Regions from separate parts of the Serratia sp. LTN-2 genome, predicted to be linked through region 2. Evidence: predicted binding sites of a transcription regulator. Region 2 holds the regulator's gene; each other region holds the start of a gene.

Region 1 (5,035 bases), on a different contig from region 2:
GGTCTGGAAGGCGATGGATTCCAGCGTGGCGCGGATGATGTGGTTGCTGTTGGCGCCACGGGTCAGACCGAAGATGGCGCCACGGGCATACGGATCCCAGTAGGGCGCGCCCAGGCCGGTGAAGGCCGGCACCACATAGACGCCGTTGCTGTCTTTCACCTTGGTGGCGAAGTATTCGGAGTCGGCGGCGTCGCTGATCAGTTTCAGCTCGTCGCGCAGCCACTGGATGGACGCACCGCCGATGAACACCGCGCCTTCCAGCGCATAGTTCACTTCGCCGCGCGGGCCGCAGGCGATGGTGGTCAGCAGGCCATTTTTCGAGCGCACCGCTTCTTTGCCGGTGTTCATCAGCAGGAAGCAGCCGGTGCCGTAGGTGTTCTTCGCCATGCCCGGTTGAACGCACAGCTGGCCGTACAGCGCTGCCTGCTGGTCACCGGCGATACCGGCGATAGGAATACGCGTGCCGCCTTTACCGCCGATGTTGGTCTGGCCGTACACTTCTGAGGAAGGACGGACTTTCGGCAGCATGGCGCGCGGGATATCCAGCACTTCCAGCATGCGCTCGTCCCAGTCCAGCTCGTGGATGTTGAACATCATGGTGCGTGAGGCGTTGGTGTAATCGGTAACGTGCACGCGTCCTTGGGTCATCTTCCACACCAGCCAGGTGTCGACGGTGCCGAACAGCAGTTCGCCGCGCTTGGCGCGTTCGCGGGCGCCTTCGACGTTGTCCAGGATCCACTTCACCTTGGTGCCGGAGAAGTACGGGTCAACCACCAGGCCGGTGTTGTGACGGATGTACTCTTCCAGGCCGTCGCGCTTGAGCTTCTCGCAGATGTCGGCGGTGCGGCGGCACTGCCAGACGATGGCGTTATAGATAGGCTTGCCGGTCTCTTTTTCCCAGACGATGGTGGTTTCGCGCTGGTTGGTGATGCCGATGCCGGCAATCTGATCGGAACTGATGTCGGCCTTCGCCAGCACTTCTACCAGCGTCGAGCTTTGCGACGCCCAGATCTCCATCGGGTCGTGCTCAACCCAGCCGGCTTTTGGGTAGATCTGCGGGAATTCGCGCTGCGATACCGCAACGATGTTGGCGTCGTGATCGAGCACGACGGCGCGTGAGCTGGTGGTCCCTTGGTCGAGTGCGACAATGTATTTTTTTTCTACAGTCATGGTAATTATCCTGCTGTTGTTAACCGTTTAAAACTGCACCAATCACGCTTTACGCTGCTGAGCCTTGGCGTCGGACTCTTCTTCCGTCACACAGACGTCGCACGGCAGGTGGCGGCCAATCAGCGCGCGGTAACCGAAGGCGCCCAGGCCGCAGCCGACGATAGGCGCGAAGATCGGCACCAGGAAGTACGGGATGTCGCGTGCGCCGGTGAAGGCGACTTTGCCCCAGCCGGCCAGGTAGGCGAACAGTTTTGGCCCGAAGTCACGCGCCGGGTTCAACGCAAAGCCGGTCAATGGTCCCATGGAGGCGCCGATCACGGCAATCAGAATACCGATCAGCAGCGGCGCCAGCGGGCCGCGCGGAATGCCGTTGCCGTCGTCGGTCAGCGCCAGGATCAGGCACATCAGAATGGCGGCGATCACCGTTTCCACCAGGAAGGCCTGGCCGACGGAGATGTGCGCGTTAGGGTAGGTTGAGAAGATGCCGGCCAGTTCCAGGCTTTCGTTGCTGCCGCGCACCATATGGTGAGCCGCTTCGAAGTCGAAGAACAGGTTGTAGTACAACCCGTAGACCAGCGCGGCGGCGCAGAAGGCGCCGGCGACTTGCGCAATGATGTATGGCACCACTTTGCGTCCGTCGAAGCAGGCGAACAGCCACAGCGCGAGGGTGACCGCCGGGTTGAGATGCGCGCCGGAAATGGCGGCGGTCAGGTAGATGGCCATGGCGACGCCCAGGCCCCAAATGATGCTGATTTCCCACTGGCCGAAGCTGGCGCCCGCCAGCTTCAGTGCGGCAACGCAGCCTACGCCAAAGAAGATCAGCAGCGCCGTGCCGAGGAACTCGGCGATGCACTGGCCTTTTAATGTCGGACTGGTGGTTTGGCTCATAATGTTGGTGTCCTGCAAAACGGCGGTTGTTGGTTTATAGGCTCAGTTGGGTATACATCCGGCCTATGGGCACAGTTTTTTTCATCTCGTCCAATTATTGAATAAGGACGTGATGTAAATTTATCGTTAACGAACATAAACGAGAAATAGCGAAATCAAAATGTGTGTGGCGCGTCATAAAATTGAGCGATTTCGCGTCGTTTAGTGTTCTTTCTGAGCCATAAAAGTGTGATCTGACCAGTGGTTTGGCGAGGGTTGTTAACAACTCGCGGCGACGGCGGCGGGGATTTTCAGTTTTTGCTGATGGCGGGGGCAGGAAAATTGCAACAGACTGCGCGATGATCCGGTATGTTGCTAGACAGGCGGAGACTGGCTACTTACAATCGTTTTTAACGAATCGAGACTGCGCGCCTTCCGTAACGGCGCGCGTCACTGAGCGCGATGCAATATTCGCAGTCGCTGCAGCCGACGTTGCGGCCGCTACTTATAGATGTACGCCTTGCTATCATGAGGGGACTGAAGCATGTCATTTGAAGTATTTGAGAAACTGGAAGCAAAAGTACAGCAGGCGATTGATACCATCACTCTGTTGCAGATGGAAATTGAAGAGCTGAAAGACAAAAACAACTCTCTGTCGCAGGAAGTTCAGGCTGCCTCCGGCAACCACGAAGCGTTGGTGCGCGAAAACCAACAGCTGAAAGAAGAACAGCACGTATGGCAAGATCGCCTGCGCGCGCTGCTGGGCAAGATGGAAGAGGTCTGATTCCTCACGCCATGCAGCAACGAAAAGGGCGCCTCAGGCGCCCTTTTTCATGACCGAAAATCACTCGATGTCGAGCGGGTCTTCGGAGAGGATGATGCCGGTGTTGTCGGCATACAGATGGTCGCCGGAGAAGAAGGTGACACCACCGAAGTTGACGCGGATATCGCTTTCGCCCACGCCTTCGCTCACGGCTCCCGCCGGGATCGCCGCCATCGCCTGAATGCCGATATCGAGCTCTTCCAGATCGTCCACCTGACGCACCGCGCCGTACACCACGATGCCTTCCCATTCGTTCTGGGCGGCCAGGCGCGCCAACTCGGCGTTGACCAGCGCCCGGCGAACCGAACCGCCGCCGTCGACCAACAGCACGCGGCCGCGGCCGTTTTCTTCAAGCAGATCGAACAACAGGCCGTTATCCTCAAAGCATTTCACCGTGGTGATCTGCCCGCCAAATGAAGTACGCCCGCCAAAATTGGAGAACAGAGGTTCAACAACGTTCACCTCTTCATGATAGATGTCGCAAAGTTCGGAAGTATCGTATTTCATAGGATTTTACGTCTGTTTGCCGCTGGAATGTTCAGTATATCCCTTTATTCGCCCTGTTGGCAAAATCATCAGTTTTTAACTGAGCGCCACGCCGATGGCGAACAGCAGGTTGGTCAGCAGCGCCGCCTTGACCATGTGCTCCAGCATCGGCCGCATGCCGACCGGTGTCGGATCGCGCAGCACGCGCAGGCCGTGACGCACCAGCAACGGGATCGCCAGCACGAACAGCCAACCCCACGGGCCGTGGAGATTGAACAGCGTAAACAGCGCGAAACACAGCACCGCGCCGCCGAGCAGCAGGGCATGGTAAATGCGCGCCTTGTGCGGGCCGAGACGCACCGCCAACGTGTTCTTGCCGTTTTCGCGATCGCTCTCGATATCGCGCAGATTGTTGATGTTGAGCACCGCCGTCGCCAGCAGGCCGCAGGCGGTGGCCGGCAGCATCACGACGCTGTCGAAAGTGTGCGTTTGCAGATAGTAGGTGCCGGCCACGCTCAGCCAGCCGAAGAATACCAACACCGAGATGTCGCCCAGCCCCAAATACCCGTAGGGCTTGTTGCCGACGGTGTAGGTGATGGCCGCCACGATGGACAGCCCGCCCAGCACCAGGAAGCCCACTACGTCGCTGGGTTGCTCGCAGGCGACGGCGATCAGCGAACAGCCGGCGAGGGCAATCAGCACCACCGTCACCACCAGCGCCCGTTTCATCTGCGCCTGGGTGATCATGCCTTTTTGCATGCCGCGCAACGGCCCGATGCGATCTTCTTTGTCGCTGCCTTTGACCGCATCGCCGTAGTCGTTCGCCAGGTTGGAGAGGATCTGCAACAGGCCGGCGGTCAACAGCGCCAGCAGTGCCACTTCAGGTTTCAGGCTGCCGTGCCAGGCGGCGATCGCCGAGCCGACCACGATGGAGGCAAAGGCCAGCGGCAGGGTGCGGGGGCGTAGACTTTCCAGCCAGGCGGAGATCGGGGTGGTGGAGGTTGATGAGCTCATGTTTCGCTTCTGTCAGTAAGTTGCGGTGTCCGTTAGAAATAATTGTGGGAGGCAATGCCTCCCACACAGATGACTGACAAGACAATGATTGAGCGATTATAGGATAAAACGACTCAAATCTTCATCCGCCACCAGTTCATCCAGATGACTGCGCACGTAATCCGCATCAATTGTAATGGATTGGCCATTAATTTCACTCGCATCGTAGGAAATATCTTCCATCAGACGCTCCAGCACGGTGTGCAGACGACGCGCGCCGATGTTCTCGGTGCTTTCGTTGACCTGCCACGCGGCTTCGGCGATGCGGCGGATGCCGTCGGCGGTGAACTCGATATTGACGCCTTCGGTGCCCATCAGCGCTTTGTACTGCTCGGTCAGCGACGCGCTCGGCTCGGTCAGGATGCGTTCGAAGTCTTCGGTGGTCAGCGCCTGCAGCTCAACGCGAATCGGCAGACGGCCCTGCAGTTCCGGGATCAGATCCGACGGATTGGCGGTCTGGAACGCGCCGGAAGCGATGAACAGGATGTGATCGGTCTTCACCATGCCGTGCTTGGTCGACACGGTGCAGCCTTCCACCAGCGGCAGCAGATCGCGCTGCACGCCTTCGCGCGAGACGTCCGGGCCGGAGCTTTGGCCGCCGCGCTTACAGATTTTGTCGATCTCGTCGATAAACAC
Region 2 (5,035 bases):
GGCGGTATGGCGGGTCATCAGTTCATTCTGGCTTGGCGTGACGTTGAGGCGCGGCGTCTGGTGGTATAGCGCCAGGCAGATGGCGTCCAGCAGGGTGGTTTTGCCCGCGCCGGTCGGGCCGGTAATGGCGAACAGACCGTTGCTGGCGAACGGCTCGGCGGTGAAGTCAATCTTCCATTCGCCCTGCAGCGAGTTGAGGTTTTTTAAGCGCAGGCTGAGGATTTTCATGGGTTGTTCTCCTCGGCGTTGTGCTGCACCGCCTCGACCACCTGGCGGAACATTTGGCGCATCCGCTGTTGGCGCGTTTCGGGCAGCTCAATCTCCTGCGCCAGGCGCCGCTCGAACACTTCATTGACGCTCAGTTCGTTGAGCGTTTCCTTATCCTGCTGTGCGATCGCCTGGCGGCGCTGTTCTTTGCTGCGCCGCAGCAGCACCACTTCCACCGGTAGCTCGTCCGCCAGCAGCTGAATGCGGCGCTGGATGTCGCTGAGGTAGTCCTGCGTCGCCACTTCGATATCCAGCCACACCGGCAGCTCACCGTCATAATCGGCAAACTGCCGCAGCTGCCGTTCGATCTCGGCCAGATCGCCTTTGATCAGCTGCATGGGCTGAAACTGCGGGATCGTTAACGCTTCCACCTGCTGCAAAGCGCCGTCGGCGAAATCGACCATAAAGACGCTTTTGGCTTTGCCCAGTTCATCGAAGCTGAGCGGGATCGGCGAGCCGCTATAGCGAATGTGCTCCGATTTGGCGACGTTCTGCGCGCGGTGGATGTGGCCCAACGCGATATAGTCGGCGGGAGGAAAGGCCTGCGCCGGAAAGGCGTCGAGGGTGCCGATATAGATGTCGCGCACCGAGTCGGAGGTGGTGACGCCGACGGTGGTCAGGTGGCCGGTGGCGACGATCGGCAGCGGCAGGCCCAATTGGTCGCGGCGCTCGCAGGCCGCCTGATACAGCGTTTGGTAATGTTCGGCGATGGCTTCCTGTAACGCCTGCTGTTTCTGCGCGCCGGATTCGCCGGCGCGGCTGGTGAGCAGATCGCGTGGCCGCAAGAACGGGATGGTGCACAGCACCGCGCCCGGCTGGCCGTCGCGCCGGTTCAGCACCAGGATCTGCTGTTCGGGGGCGCCTTGCGCGCTCGCGATCACCGTGGTGTTCAGGCAGGAGAGCAGTTCACGCGATTCGTTCAGCGTCGCCACCGAATCGTGGTTGCCGCCCAGCACCACCAGTTGGCAGCCGGTGTGCTGCAGTTCCACCACGAAGCGGTTGTACAGTTCGCGGGCGTAGCTGGGCGGCGAGCCGGTATCGAACAGATCCCCGGCGACGATCAGCGCATCCACCTGCTGCTGCTCTACCTGTTCGATCAGCCAGTTCAGAAAAGCCTGGTGCTCGGCGGCGCGGCTTTTGGTGAAAAAGTACTGGCCAAGGTGCCAGTCAGAGGTGTGGATCAGGCGCATGACACTCCCGGGTGCAAAGGTAATGGCGATGATTATAAAGGCCGCGGCGCCGGCTGTCCCGGCGCAATGGCGAGGGCAGCGGAATGATTTTTCTTTACTATGGGAAATAATCGCTATGCTTACTGCCTATAACAGCCGCTTTTTTTCATAAAAGTGTCACAAAACTGACGCATAATGGCGCCCGCAAAGTCGCTAACACATTGGCAGGATTGACGATGGCAAGACGCATACTGGTGGTGGAAGACGAAGCGCCGATCCGTGAGATGGTGTGCTTTGTGTTGGAACAGAATGGTTACCAACCGTTGGAAGCCGAGGATTATGACAGCGCCGTGACGCGCCTGTCTGAGCCGTTCCCTGATTTGGTGTTGCTCGATTGGATGCTGCCCGGCGGTTCCGGCATTCAGTTTATCAAGCATATGAAGCGCGAAGCGCTGACCCGCGATATCCCGGTGATGATGTTGACCGCGCGCGGCGAAGAGGAAGACCGGGTGCGCGGCCTGGAAGTGGGGGCGGATGATTACATCACCAAGCCGTTCTCGCCCAAGGAGCTGGTGGCACGCATCAAAGCGGTCATGCGCCGTATTTCACCGATGGCGGTGGAAGAAGTGATTGAAATGCAAGGACTGAGCCTGGATCCGTCCTCCCACCGCGTGATGGCGAACGATCAGGCGCTGGACATGGGGCCGACCGAGTTCAAGCTGCTGCACTTCTTTATGACCCACCCGGAGCGGGTTTATAGCCGCGAGCAGTTGCTTAATCACGTCTGGGGCACTAACGTTTATGTGGAAGACCGTACCGTTGACGTGCATATCCGTCGGCTCCGCAAGGCGTTAGAAACCAGTGGGCATGATAAAATGGTTCAAACCGTTCGGGGCACCGGCTACCGGTTCTCAACGCGCTACTGATCGCGCCGCGCTGGAGAATATGCCGTGTTAGAACGTCTGTCGTGGAAGAGGCTGGCTCTGGAGCTGGCTCTTTTTTGTCTGCCCGCCTTACTGCTGGGGCTGATTTTCGGTTATCTGCCCTGGTTCCTGCTGGCCTCTGCGCTGGCTGCGCTGGTGTGGAATTTCTACAACCAGCTCAAACTCTCCCATTGGCTGTGGATCGACCGCAGCATGACGCCGCCGCCCGGCCGCTGGAGCTGGGAGCCGTTGTTCTATGGCCTGTATCAGATGCAGCAGCGCAACCGCCGCCGCCGCCGCGAGCTGGCGCTGCTGATCAAGCGCTTTCGCAGCGGGGCCGAATCGCTGCCTGACGCGGTGGTGATGACCACCGTCGAAGGCAATATCTTCTGGTGCAACGGTCTGGCGCAGCATCTGCTCGGCTTCCGCTGGCCGGAAGACAACGGCCAGCACATCCTCAACCTGCTGCGTTATCCGGAGTTCAGCCACTATTTGCAACAGCAGGAGTTTTCGCGCCCGCTGACGCTGCAGTTGAACAACGAACATTACGTCGAATTCCGCGTGATGCCCTATTCCGAAGGGCAACTGCTGATGGTGGCGCGCGACGTCACCCAGATGCGCCAGCTGGAAGGGGCGCGGCGCAACTTCTTCGCCAACGTCAGCCATGAGCTGCGCACGCCGTTGACGGTGCTGCAGGGCTACCTGGAAATGATGGGCGACGAAGAGCAGGACGGATCGCTGCGCAGCAAGGCGCTGAGCACCATGCAAGAGCAGACCCGCCGGATGGACGGGCTGGTCAAACAGCTGCTGACGCTGTCGCGCATCGAGGCGGCGCCCAATGTCGACATGAACGAACGGGTGGATATCCCGCTGATGCTGCGGGTGTTGCAGCGCGAGGCGCAATCGCTGAGCGGCGGTAATCACGAGATCGCTTTCCGGGTGAACGAACAGCTCAAAGTGTTCGGCAATGAAGACCAGTTGCGCAGCGCGGTGTCTAACCTGGTATACAACGCGGTCAACCACACGCCGAAGGGCACCCATATCGAAGTCAGCTGGCAGCAGACGGCACATGGTGCGCAGTTCCAGGTCAGCGACAACGGGCCGGGCATCGCCGCCGAGCACCTTCCGCGCCTGACCGAGCGTTTTTATCGCGTCGACAAGGCCCGTTCGCGCCAGACCGGCGGCAGCGGGCTGGGGCTGGCGATCGTCAAACACGCGCTCAGCCATCACGACGCGCGGCTGGAGATCCTCAGCGAACCGGGGATCGGCACCCGCTTTATCTTTACCTTACCCAACCGGTTGATTGTTCCGGCCGCTTTATCAGAGAATGCGGTGAAAAATTAACGCGAGACACCGGTATGACCCGAATCACCCGAGGGCTGTTGCTTTGCCTGGCGCTGCTGGCCGGACGTGGCGCGCTGGCGCAGCCCGACGGCATGCTGGCGGGCAATCTGTCCAGCGTCGGCTCCGACACCCTGGCGAACCTGATGGCGCTGTGGGCGCAGGACTTCAGCCAGCATTATCCCAACGTTAATCTGCAGATCCAGGCCGCCGGTTCGTCGACCGCGCCGACCGCGTTGGCGGCGGGCGCCGCGCAGCTGGGCCCGATGAGCCGGCCGATGAAGGCGGCCGAGGTTTCGGCGTTCGAACATCGTTACGGCTATGCGCCGCTGGCGGTGCCGGTGGCGGTGGATGCGCTGGTGGTGTTGGTGCATCAGGACAATCCGCTGCGCGGCCTCAATTTGCAGCAGCTCGATCGTATTTTCTCCGCCACCCGGCGCTGCGGTGAAAGCCAGCCGCTGACGCGCTGGGGCGAACTGGGTCTGAGCGGCGACTGGGCGACGCGCTCGCTGCAACGCTTTGGCCGCAACTCGGCTTCCGGCACCTACGGCTATTTCAAACTGCGCGCGCTGTGCGGCGGTGATTTTATGCCGCGCGTCAATGAGTTGCCCGGTTCGGCCTCGGTGGTGCAGGCGGTGGCCGGTTCGCTCAACGGCATCGGCTACGCCAGCATCGGTTTTCGCGCCAGCGGCGTGCGGCTGCTGCCGTTGGCGGAGTCGGGGGAGGACTATGTCGCGCCTACCGCCGCCAACGTGCGCAACGATCGCTACCCGCTGTCGCGCTACCTGTATATCTACATCAACAAAGCCCCCAATCAACCGCTGGAGCCGCTGACCGCGGCGTTCCTCGATCGCGTGCTGTCGACCGCAGGACAGAGCCTGGTCAACCACGACGGCTATCTGCCTCTGCCACCGGCCGCTCTGCAGAAGACCCGCCAGGCGCTCGGGCTGCAGCCGCTTGCACCGGTCATGATGCAATAAGCGACAAAAGGCGACGTAATTTTCGCCTTTTCTCACGCCGAAATGGAGCTTATGCCACGCGAAAACCGGGCTTTTATTGGCGTTTTCGCGCGGTAAAGTGATATATGCTTCACGTTTCGTGAATTGGCTGTTCAAAAATGATACAAATCATGTAGTGTATATTTATTGATAGCCAATATGATCGACTGGTGGCTAAAGTTTATATGGTCGATAGCTCTGCTTTTCGCCGTGCGTCTTGCCTTGAAGCGCTATAAACGTTTACCTTAGCCCTCGTTGTCGGATTAAACCTCCATTTTTATAACTCCTAAAACTTTGCCCATCTTCATGAGCGGCCACTTTCGAATAGGGACATAAA
Region 3 (5,035 bases), on a different contig from region 2:
CGGACATGGCTTTCTCCCTCGTAGCCAGATGGCGATAACCACAGGCTAGCGATGGACGCGCCGTCATACTTCGTCTAACCTCGAAGTATGCATAACATCGAGATAGAAGATCGTTTAGCGGCGCTCAGCGCCGCCATCGCCGACCGCACCCGGGCGCGCATGCTGTGCCTGTTGATGGACGGGCGCGCCTACACCGCCACCGAGCTCAGCGCGGCGGTCGAGGTTGCTCCCTCCACCGCCAGCGCGCATCTGGCGAAACTGCTGGAACAGCGGCTGATCGCCTGCCTCAAACAGGGGCGTTACCGCTATTTTCGGCTGGCCGGGCAACCGGTGGCCGCCGCGCTGGAAGGCCTGATGGCACTGACGGGCGTGCCGCGCCCGTCGGTGAAGAGCAGCACGCCGACCTCGCTGCAATATGCCCGCACCTGCTACGACCATATGGCGGGCGAGGTAGCGGTGAAGCTGCACGATCGGCTGCATGCGCTGAACTGGTTGAGCGGCGAGGAAGACTACCGCTTAAGCGACGCCGGTCAGGCCGCGCTGGCGCGGCTGGGCGTCGATTGTTCCCCCGCCCCCACCCGCCGCCGTTTCGCCTGCGGTTGCCTGGACTGGAGCGAACGCCGCGTCCACCTCGGCGGCGCGCTTGGCGCTGCGCTGCTGAACGCCTTTATCAAACGCGGTTGGATGCTGCGCCAACTCGACAGCCGCGAGCTGCAGCTGACCGACGCCGGTAAAAAAGCGCTGGCCGCACATTTTGAACTCACGCTGTAGCTCTGCGTCGGGGTAGTTTTACTGCAATACTCAAGGGGTACGCTTAAACGATCCCGCCAACCCGAGGAGTTTCCATGCTCGATTCCACCCAATTCCCGATCGTCAAACGCTGGCCGGCTCAGCATCCGGAACGGCTGCAGCTCTACTCTCTGCCGACGCCGAACGGCGTCAAAGTGTCCATCATGCTCGAAGAGATCGGCCTGCCCTATGAAGCGCACCTGATCGACATCGGCAACAACGAAACCTGGACGCCGGAATTCCTGGCGCTGAACCCGAACGGCAAGATCCCGGCTATCATCGATCCCGACGGCCCCGATGGCCGGCCGCTGCCGCTGTTCGAATCCGGCGCTATTCTGCTCTACCTGGCGGAAAAGAGCGGCCGCTTTCTGCCACAGGATCCGGCGCAGCGTTACGAAACCATTCAGTGGGTATTCTTCCAGATGGCGGCGGTCGGCCCGATGTTCGGCCAGCTCGGTTTCTTCCACAAATTCGCCGGGCGCGAATATGAAGACAAGCGGCCGCTGGAGCGTTACAAAAATGAATCGAAACGCCTGCTCGGCGTGTTGGAAACGCGCCTTGAAGGCCGCGACTGGATCATGGGGGCGGACTACAGCATCGCAGATATCTCGCTGCTGGGCTGGGTGCGCAATCTGATCGGCTTCTATGAGGCGCGCGAGCTGGTAGAGTTCAACAGCTTCCCGCGCGTCGCGCAGTGGCTGGAGCGCGGTCTGGCTCGGCCGGCAGTGCAGCGCGGGCTCGCGATCCCGGCGCGCGCAGCCTGAATGCCAAACGGGATGACCGTCGGGTCGTCCCATTTTCGCTGTCATAAAATTGTCATCCCTCTGCTCTACTCTCCTTACGTAACAATTTGATGTTATTTACATTGTTGTATTACGACAAGGAGCTTACCCCATGCAACCTGCTGTATCCCTGATCGCCGGCGCCGTGCTGTCCGCCCTGCTCTGTTCCTCCGCCCTCGCGGCAGAAACCTCGGCCAATGCCGATGGCCTGACCGAGCGCGCCGCGCGCGGCAACCTCGTCGAACCGGGTGGCGCCCGTCGTCTGGCCGGCGATCAGACCGCCGCGCTGAAGGCGTCGCTGTCGGACAAACCGGCGAAAAACGTGATCCTGCTGATCGGCGACGGCATGGGGGATTCCGAGATCACCGCCGCGCGCAACTACGCTGAAGGCGCGGGCGGTTACTTCAAGGGCATCGACGCCCTGCCGCTGACCGGGCAATACACGCATTACTCGCTGGACAAGAAAACCCACAAGCCGGATTACGTGACCGACTCCGCCGCCTCGGCCACCGCCTGGGCCACCGGGGTGAAAACCTATAACGGCGCGCTCGGCGTAGACGTGAACGGCAAAGACCAGCCGACGCTGCTGGAGATCGCCAAGGCGGCCGGCAAGGCCACCGGCAACGTCTCCACCGCCGAACTGCAGGACGCCACGCCGGCGGCGCTGGTGTCGCACGTCACCTCGCGCAAATGCTATGGCCCGGAGGAAACCAGCGAGAAATGCGCCGCTAACGCGCTGGAAAACGGCGGCCGCGGCTCCATCACCGAACAGCTGCTGAAAACCCGCGCCGACGTCACACTGGGGGGCGGTGCGAAATCCTTCAACCAGCTGGCGAAAAGCGGCGAATGGCAGGGGAAATCGCTGAAAGACCAGGCGGCGGCGCAGGGCTATCAGTGGGTCAGCAACGCGGATGAACTGCAGGCCGTCACCCTGGCCAACCAGCAAAAACCGCTGCTGGGCCTGTTCGCCGACGGCAACATGCCGGTGCGCTGGCTGGGGCCGAAAGCCAGCTACCACGGCAACCTCGACAAACCGGCGGTAACCTGCGAAAACAACCCGGCGCGCACCGCCGCCACGCCAACGCTGGCGGCGATGACCGAAAAAGCGATCGCGCTGCTGAAAGACAACCCGAACGGCTTCTTCCTGCAGGTAGAGGGCGCGTCGATCGATAAGCAGGATCACGCCGCCAACCCATGCGGGCAGATTGGCGAAACCGTCGATTTGGATGAAGCGGTGCAAAAAGCGCTGGCCTTCGCCCGCGCCGACGGCAACACGCTGGTGATCGTCACCGCCGACCACGCGCATTCCAGCCAGATCGTCGCCGCCGACGCCAAAGCGCCGGGCCTGACCCAGACGCTGACCACCAAAGACGGCGCGCCGATGACCCTGAGTTACGGCAACTCGGAAGAGGAGTCGCAGGGGCACACCGGCACCCAGCTGCGCGTTGCGGCCTATGGCCCGCACGCCGCCAACGTGGTGGGCCTGACCGATCAGACCGATCTGTTCTTCACCATGCGCGATGCGATGGGCATCAAGTAACCGCCTTGCGAATCCTGGCCGCCCGCAATGGCGGCCATTTATTATTGGTTACCGATGCGTATTTGCAATTTAACCGCAATTATTGTGTGATAACGAAATAACGTTTAATTGCGCGACAATTAACCCTTGGAAATAACGCGGTTATATAGCCCTTCTGCCCTCTCTGTTTATTCCTGCGACAACAACCGGCCGTTTTTTGCTTATATTCATTTTTTTTAGTTACAAAAGTAGTTTTTAACATTCTCGCAAACAATAATACCCCGCCAGTAACGTGAACCGATCAATTTGCATCCGGACGGCCTGCAATAGTTCACTTTTCGTTAAAAACCCTATTAACAAAAAGGCATTATCGCTGCCTATCGGCTCACGCCGGGCGATCGGCTTCATTATTTTCCAGGGTAACTCCCGCTAAATTCTTTCACCTGCAATGAGTAGAATTTACACACAAGAGATTTAATTCAATGAGAAAATTACTCGTCCTGATTTTCAGTCTCAGCCTGTTTAGCGTTACGCAGCAGGCGGCGGCTGAAGAGAAGAATAAAACCGTCGACGTGGTGTTGATCGGCGGCGGCATCATGAGCGCCACCTTGGGTACCTATCTGCATGAGCTGGAGCCGACCTGGACCATCGACATGTACGAGCGTATGAACGGCGTGGCGGAAGAGAGCTCCAACGGCTGGAACAACGCCGGTACCGGCCACTCCGCCTTCAGCGAAATGAACTACACGCCGGAAAAAGCCGATGGCACCATCGACATCAGCAAGGCGGTGAAGGTCAACGAGTCTTTCGAAATCTCCCGTCAGTTCTGGTCTTATCAGGTGAAAAACGATGTCCTGAAAGATCCGAAATCCTTCATTAACAGCGTGCCGCACATGAGCTTCGTGTGGGGCGACGACAACGTCAACTTCCTGCGTAAACGCTACGCGGCGCTGCAGCACAGCACCCTGTTCCGCGGCATGGAATACTCCGAAGATCCTGCGCAAATCAAGCAGTGGGCACCGCTGGTGATGAACGGCCGCGATCCGGCGCAGAAAATCGCCGCCACCCGCATGCCGCTGGGTACCGACGTCAACTTCGGCGTGATCACCCACCAGCTGGTTGACGCACTGAGCACCAGCGACAAGTTCAAGCTGAACCTGAGCCACGAAGTGCGCGACATCAAGCGCAACGCCGACCAGACCTGGAGCGTGACCGTTGCCGATCTGAACCGCGACGGTAAAGAAACCACCGTTAACGCCAAGTTCGTGTTCATCGGCGCAGGCGGCGCATCCCTGACCCTGCTGCAGAAATCCGGCATCCCTGAAGCCGACGGCTACGGCGGCTTCCCGGTCGGCGGCCAGTTCCTGGTCACCACCAATCCGGAGATCGCCAACCAGCACCTGGCCAAAGTGTACGGCCTGGCCAGCGTAGGTTCGCCGCCGATGTCCGTGCCGCACCTGGATACCCGCATGCTGGACGGCAAGCGCGTGCTGCTGTTCGGGCCGTTCGCCACCTTCTCCAGCAAGTTCCTGAAGAACGGCTCGCTGTTCGATCTGCTGCACTCGCTGAGCACCTCGAACCTGATGCCGATGACCCACGTCGGTCTGGATAACTTCGATCTGGTGAAATACCTGGTCGGCCAGCTGATGATGAACGACGACGATCGCTTCGCCGCGCTGAAAGAGTACTTCCCGGACGCCAAGCAGGAAGACTGGAAGCTGTGGACCGCAGGCCAACGCGTGCAGATCATCAAGAAAGACGCGGATAAAGGCGGCGTGCTGCAGTTCGGCACCGAAGTCGTCAGCTCCGAAGACGGCAGCATCGCCGCTCTGCTGGGCGCTTCGCCGGGCGCTTCCACCGCTGCACCGATCATGCTGCATCTGATGGAAACCGTGTTCAAAGACAAAGTGGCGACGCCGGAATGGCAGAGCAAGCTGAAAGAGAT
Region 4 (5,035 bases), on a different contig from region 2:
GAAATCATGCGCCATTTCGGCGTGCCCAGAGCGTAGGCGGCCTCGCGCAGCGTATCCGGTACCAGCTTCAGCATGTTCTCGGTGGTGCGAATGACGATCGGCACCTGCAGCAGCGCCAGCGCCACGATGCCGGCCCAGCCGGAGAAGTGTTCCATCTTCGCCACCACGATGGTGTAAACGAACAGGCCCACCACGATCGACGGTGCGGACAGCAGAATGTCGTTGATAAAGCGGATCACTTCCGCCAGCCAGGATTTGCGGCCGTATTCCGCCAGATAGATGCCGGCCATGATGCCGAGCGGCGTACCGAAGATGGTCGCCCACAGGATCAGCAGGCCGCTGCCGGCGATGGCGTTGGCCAGGCCGCCGCCCGCGGTGTTCGGTGGCGGGGTCATCTCGGTGAACAGCGCCAGCGACATGCCGTCGAAGCCTTTGGTGACGGTGGCAATCAGGATCCAGATCAGCCAGAACAACCCGAACGCCATGGTCGCCATCGACAAGAACAGCGCGAGGCGGTTTTTCTGCCGGCGCCAGGCCTGCATTTTGCGGCGGCTTTCCGCCAGCACGACTGCGTTTTGCATATCCATCGTCGCCATGTTAACGCCCCTCATTCTTGGCCAGACGCATGATCATCAGTTTCGACAGCGCCAGCACGATAAAGGTGATAACAAACAGAATCAGGCCCAGCTCCATCAACGCGGCGGTGTGCACGCCGGACTCGGCTTCGGCGAATTCGTTGGCCAGCGCCGAGGTGATGCTGTTGCCCGGCATATACAGCGAAGCGCTGTCGAGCTGGTAGGTGTTGCCGATGATAAAGGTCACCGCCATGGTTTCCCCCAGCGCGCGGCCCAGGCCCAGCATTACGCCGCCGATAACGCCGTTTTTGGTGAACGGCAGCACGATGCGCCAGATGACTTCCCAGGTGGTGCAGCCGATGCCGTAGGCCGACTCTTTCATCATCACCGGGGTCTGTTCGAACACGTCGCGCATCACCGCGGCGATGTAAGGAATGATCATGATAGCCAGGATCACCCCGGCGGCCAGGATGCCGATGCCGAAGGCCGGGCCGGAGAACAGCTCGCCGACGATCGGAATGCCCGACAGCACTTCGCCCACCGGCGTCTGGAAATATTCGGCGAACAGCGGGGCGAACACGAACAGGCCCCACATGCCGTAGACGATGCTCGGAATGGCCGCCAACAGCTCAATGGCGATGCCCAGCGGCCGCTTCAACCAGTTCGGCGCCAGTTCGGTCAGGAACAGCGCGATGCCGAAACTGACCGGCACGGCGATGATCAGCGCGATAAGCGAGGTGACCACGGTGCCGTAGATCGGCACCAGCGCGCCGAACTGCTCCGCCGGCGCATCCCACTCTTTGGTCCACAGGAAAGCGAAGCCGAATTTCTGCATGCTTGGCCAGGAGGCGAAGATCAGCGAAACGATGATGCCGCCCAGCAACAATAGGGTAATCAGCGCAGCCAGTCTCACCAGCGCGCTGAAAATGATGTCACCGTTTTTGCCCGGTGCTTTGATGGTCGGCTTGTACTCAGCCATAGATTACTCTCTGTTTGAACCCTGGCAGCCCCAACCGGGATTGGAGCCTGAAGAACTTGTGGGGCGCGGCGAACCCGCGCCCCTGCGTTGTTAGTACAGCGCTTTACCTGAACTGTCTTTTACGTTGGTTTTCCAGGCTGCACGCACCTGCTCAACCACTTCTTTCGGCAGGGTGGCGTAATCCAGCTCGTTAGCCTGTTTGCCGCCGGTTTTGTAGGCCCAGTCGAAGAACTTCAGCACTTCGGCACCCTGAGCAGGATTTTTCTGCTCTTTGTGCACCAGAATGAAGGTGGTGGAGGTGATTGGCCACACGTTGTCGCCTTTCTGATCGGTCAGATCCTGAGCGAAGGTTTTGCTCCAATCCGCGCCTTTGGCGGCGTTGCTGAAGCTCTCTTCGGTCGGGCTGACCGGCTTGCCGTCGGCGGAAATCAGCTTGGTGTAAGCCAGGTTGTTCTGCTTGGCGTACGCGTATTCTACATAGCCGATAGAGCCAGGCAGACGCTGAACGAAGGCGGCGATGCCGTCGTTGCCTTTGCCGCCCAGACCGGTCGGCCAGTTAACGGTAGAACCGGCACCAATCTTCTCTTTCCACTGCGCGTTGGCCTTGGACAGGTAGCTGGTGAACACGAACGAGGTGCCGGAACCGTCGGCGCGGCGCACCACGGCGATGTTCTGGTCAGGCAGTTTCACGCCAGGGTTCAGCTTGGTGATAGCCGGATCGTTCCATTTTTTGACGTTGCCCAGGTAGATATCACCCAGGGTTTTACCGTCCAGAGTCAGTTCGCCGGATTTGATGCCCGGGATATTCACGGCCAGCACCACGCCGCCGATCACGGTCGGGAACTGGAACAGGCCATCGGCCGCCAGCTTGTCGTCAGACAGCGGGGCGTCGGAGGCGCCAAAGTCAACGGTGTTGGCCACGATTTGCTTCACGCCGCCAGAGGAGCCGATGCCCTGATAGTTAACTTTATTGCCGGTTTCTTTCTGATAAGAATCTGCCCACTTGGCGTAAACCGGAGCGGGGAATGTCGCACCTGCACCGGTCAGGCTGGCAGCAGCGAACGCGGACACGGCGGTCAGGGAGAAGGTCGCTGCCACAATACTGGCGACGGTGGTACGCATCAGTTTCATAATCCCTCCTAATGGGATATTTAAAATCGACTTCGAGTCGTTTTAATCAGAGTAAGTATTGCTGCAGGAGGGAAAATAGGACAGTTTGGTGACAGAAAAATGTACGCAATATGACAGTTATATTACAGCCTATCTGGGTGGTGTTTGTTTACTTACAAATCAATTCGTTAGATTAAAAACAGCGCAATTGCCAAACAATAAAAAAACCGTTTTGGCGCGACCTATCCGCTTGAATATGACAACCTTTATCGCCGAATCAACCTCGCCGTCATCTTTTACGCTGCTCATGAAAAAAGCCGGCGCGAAGGCCGGCTTTTGCAGTTTACCTGCGGCAAATTACTCTACGGTGACAGACTTCGCCAGGTTACGCGGCTGGTCAACGTCGGTGCCTTTGATCAGCGCCACGTGGTAAGACAGCAGCTGCAACGGCACGGTGTAGAAGATAGGCGCCACGATTTCCTCGACGTGCGGCAGAGGAATGATGGTCATGCCTTCGCTGCTGACGAAACCGGCGTCCTGATCGGCGAACACGTACAGCTGACCGCCGCGCGCGCGCACTTCTTCAATGTTGGACTTCAGCTTTTCCAGCAGTTCGTTGTTCGGCGCCACGACGATCACCGGCATATCGGCATCGATCAGCGCCAGTGGGCCGTGTTTCAACTCGCCCGCCGCATAAGCTTCGGCATGAATATAGGAGATCTCTTTCAGCTTCAGCGCCCCTTCCATGGCGATCGGATACTGATCGCCGCGGCCGAGGAACAGCGCATGGTGCTTGTCGGAGAAACCTTCCGCCAGCGCTTCGATCTGTTTATCCATCGACAGCATTTGCTCGATACGCGCCGGCAGCGCCTGCAAGCCGTGCACGATCTCTTGCTCCACGCTTTCCGCCATGCCTTTCAGGCGGCCCAGGCGCGCCACCAGCATCAACAGCACGGTAAGCTGAGTGGTGAAGGCTTTGGTTGAGGCGACGCCAATTTCCGTACCGGCTTTGGTCATCAGCGCCAGATCGGATTCGCGCACCAGCGAAGAGCCGGCAACGTTACAAACGGCCAGCGAACCGAGATAGCCCAGCTCTTTGGACAGACGCAGCGCCGCCAGGGTGTCGGCGGTTTCGCCGGACTGCGACAGGGTGATGATCAGGCTGCCCGGACGCACTGCCGATTTGCGGTAACGGAATTCGGACGCGATCTCGACGTCGCACGGCACGCCGGCCAGCGCTTCGAACCAGTAACGCGCCACCATGCCGGAGTGGTAAGACGTCCCGCAGGCGATGATCTGCACGTGCTGCACCTTGGCCAGCAACTCGTCGGCGTGTGGGCCCAGCTCGCTCAGGTTGATTTGGCCATGGCTGAAGCGCCCTTCCAGGGTGTTTTTCAGCGCCAGCGGCTGTTCGTAGATCTCTTTTTGCATGTAGTGGCGGTAAGCGCCTTTGTCGCCGGCGTCATACTGCACCTGGGATTCGATCTCAGGGCGCTCGATGGCGTTGCCCTGCTTGTCGAAGATGTTGACGGTGCGGCGAGTTACTTCCACCACGTCGCCCTCTTCCAGGAAGATGAAGCGGCGAGTCACCGGCAGCAGCGCCAGCTGATCGGAAGCGATGAAGTTTTCCCCGACGCCGCGGCCGATAACCAGCGGGCTGCCGGAGCGCGCAGCGACCAGCACGCTCGGATCGCGGCTGTCCATCACCACGGTGCCGTAGGCACCGCGCAGCTGCGGGATCACACGCTGAACCACTTCCAGCAGCGTACCGCCCTGCAGCTGTTCCCAGTGCACCAGATGGGCGATCACTTCGGTATCGGTTTCAGAACTGAAGCGGTAACCGCGTTCGATCAGCAGTTCGCGCAGCGGTTCGTGGTTTTCGATGATGCCGTTATGCACCACGGTAATGTAATCGGAAACATGCGGGTGCGCGTTCGCTTCGGTCGGTTCACCGTGCGTTGCCCAACGGGTGTGAGCGATGCCGGTACCGCCGTGCAGATCGGTCTGCTCCGCCGCTTCGGCCAGTTTTTGCACCTTGCCTACGCGACGCAGGCGACTGACGTTGCCTTGCTCATCAACCACCGCCAGACCGGCGGAGTCGTAACCGCGGTACTCGAGACGACGTAAACCTTCCAACAGAATTTCTGCGATATCACGTTGCGCTACTGCGCCTACAATTCCACACATTCAGTTATATTCCTAATGAACGCCCTTCATGGGCGTTTTCGATGCCTTGACCTGATTTTTGCCGGTTTTTACCGTGCAGCCCCGAGCCTGTAGATGGTGGGGATTATTATGTTTTGTATTGGGCTCGTGAACGGAGCCCAACGCAAAACACACTATGACTTCTTCTTCACCGGACGTTGCCAGC

The links. Region 2 encodes PhoB, which activates phosphate uptake and scavenging genes when phosphate is short. Its sites were predicted from a motif close to CTGTCATAAAACTGNCNNAT; they were not measured.
Region 1: the regulator PhoB is predicted to act here: its motif matches at 2,230-2,249, upstream of AC6BYQ_RS22945 (MIP/aquaporin family protein).
Region 3: the regulator PhoB is predicted to act here: its motif matches at 1,592-1,611, upstream of phoA (alkaline phosphatase).
Region 4: the regulator PhoB is predicted to act here: its motif matches at 2,761-2,780, upstream of pstS (phosphate ABC transporter substrate-binding protein PstS).

What each region holds. Positions count from the first base shown of each region.
Region 1 is NZ_JCAXDO010000016.1:83,159-88,193, forward strand. Features, by position in the region: gene glpK (glycerol kinase GlpK) at 1-1,170, opposite strand, end outside; gene AC6BYQ_RS22945 (MIP/aquaporin family protein) at 1,213-2,058, opposite strand; gene zapB (septal ring assembly protein ZapB) at 2,582-2,821, shown strand; gene rraA (ribonuclease E activity regulator RraA) at 2,882-3,367, opposite strand; gene AC6BYQ_RS22960 (1,4-dihydroxy-2-naphthoate polyprenyltransferase) at 3,443-4,360, opposite strand; gene hslU (ATP-dependent protease ATPase subunit HslU) at 4,457-5,035, opposite strand, start outside.
Region 2 is NZ_JCAXDO010000004.1:145,185-150,219, forward strand. Features, by position in the region: gene sbcC (exonuclease subunit SbcC) at 1-228, opposite strand, end outside; gene sbcD (exonuclease subunit SbcD) at 225-1,457, opposite strand; gene phoB (phosphate response regulator transcription factor PhoB) at 1,673-2,362, shown strand; gene phoR (phosphate regulon sensor histidine kinase PhoR) at 2,387-3,703, shown strand; gene AC6BYQ_RS10610 (PstS family phosphate ABC transporter substrate-binding protein) at 3,718-4,680, shown strand.
Region 3 is NZ_JCAXDO010000002.1:362,647-367,681, forward strand. Features, by position in the region: gene AC6BYQ_RS05435 (cytochrome P450) at 1-7, opposite strand, end outside; gene AC6BYQ_RS05440 (ArsR/SmtB family transcription factor) at 88-771, shown strand; gene AC6BYQ_RS05445 (glutathione S-transferase N-terminal domain-containing protein) at 846-1,553, shown strand; gene phoA (alkaline phosphatase) at 1,684-3,111, shown strand; gene AC6BYQ_RS05455 (malate:quinone oxidoreductase) at 3,573-5,035, shown strand, end outside.
Region 4 is NZ_JCAXDO010000006.1:28,514-33,548, reverse strand. Features, by position in the region: gene pstA (phosphate ABC transporter permease PstA) at 1-596, opposite strand, end outside; gene pstC (phosphate ABC transporter permease PstC) at 598-1,554, opposite strand; gene pstS (phosphate ABC transporter substrate-binding protein PstS) at 1,645-2,685, opposite strand; gene glmS (glutamine--fructose-6-phosphate transaminase (isomerizing)) at 3,022-4,851, opposite strand; gene glmU (bifunctional UDP-N-acetylglucosamine diphosphorylase/glucosamine-1-phosphate N-acetyltransferase GlmU) at 5,004-5,035, opposite strand, start outside.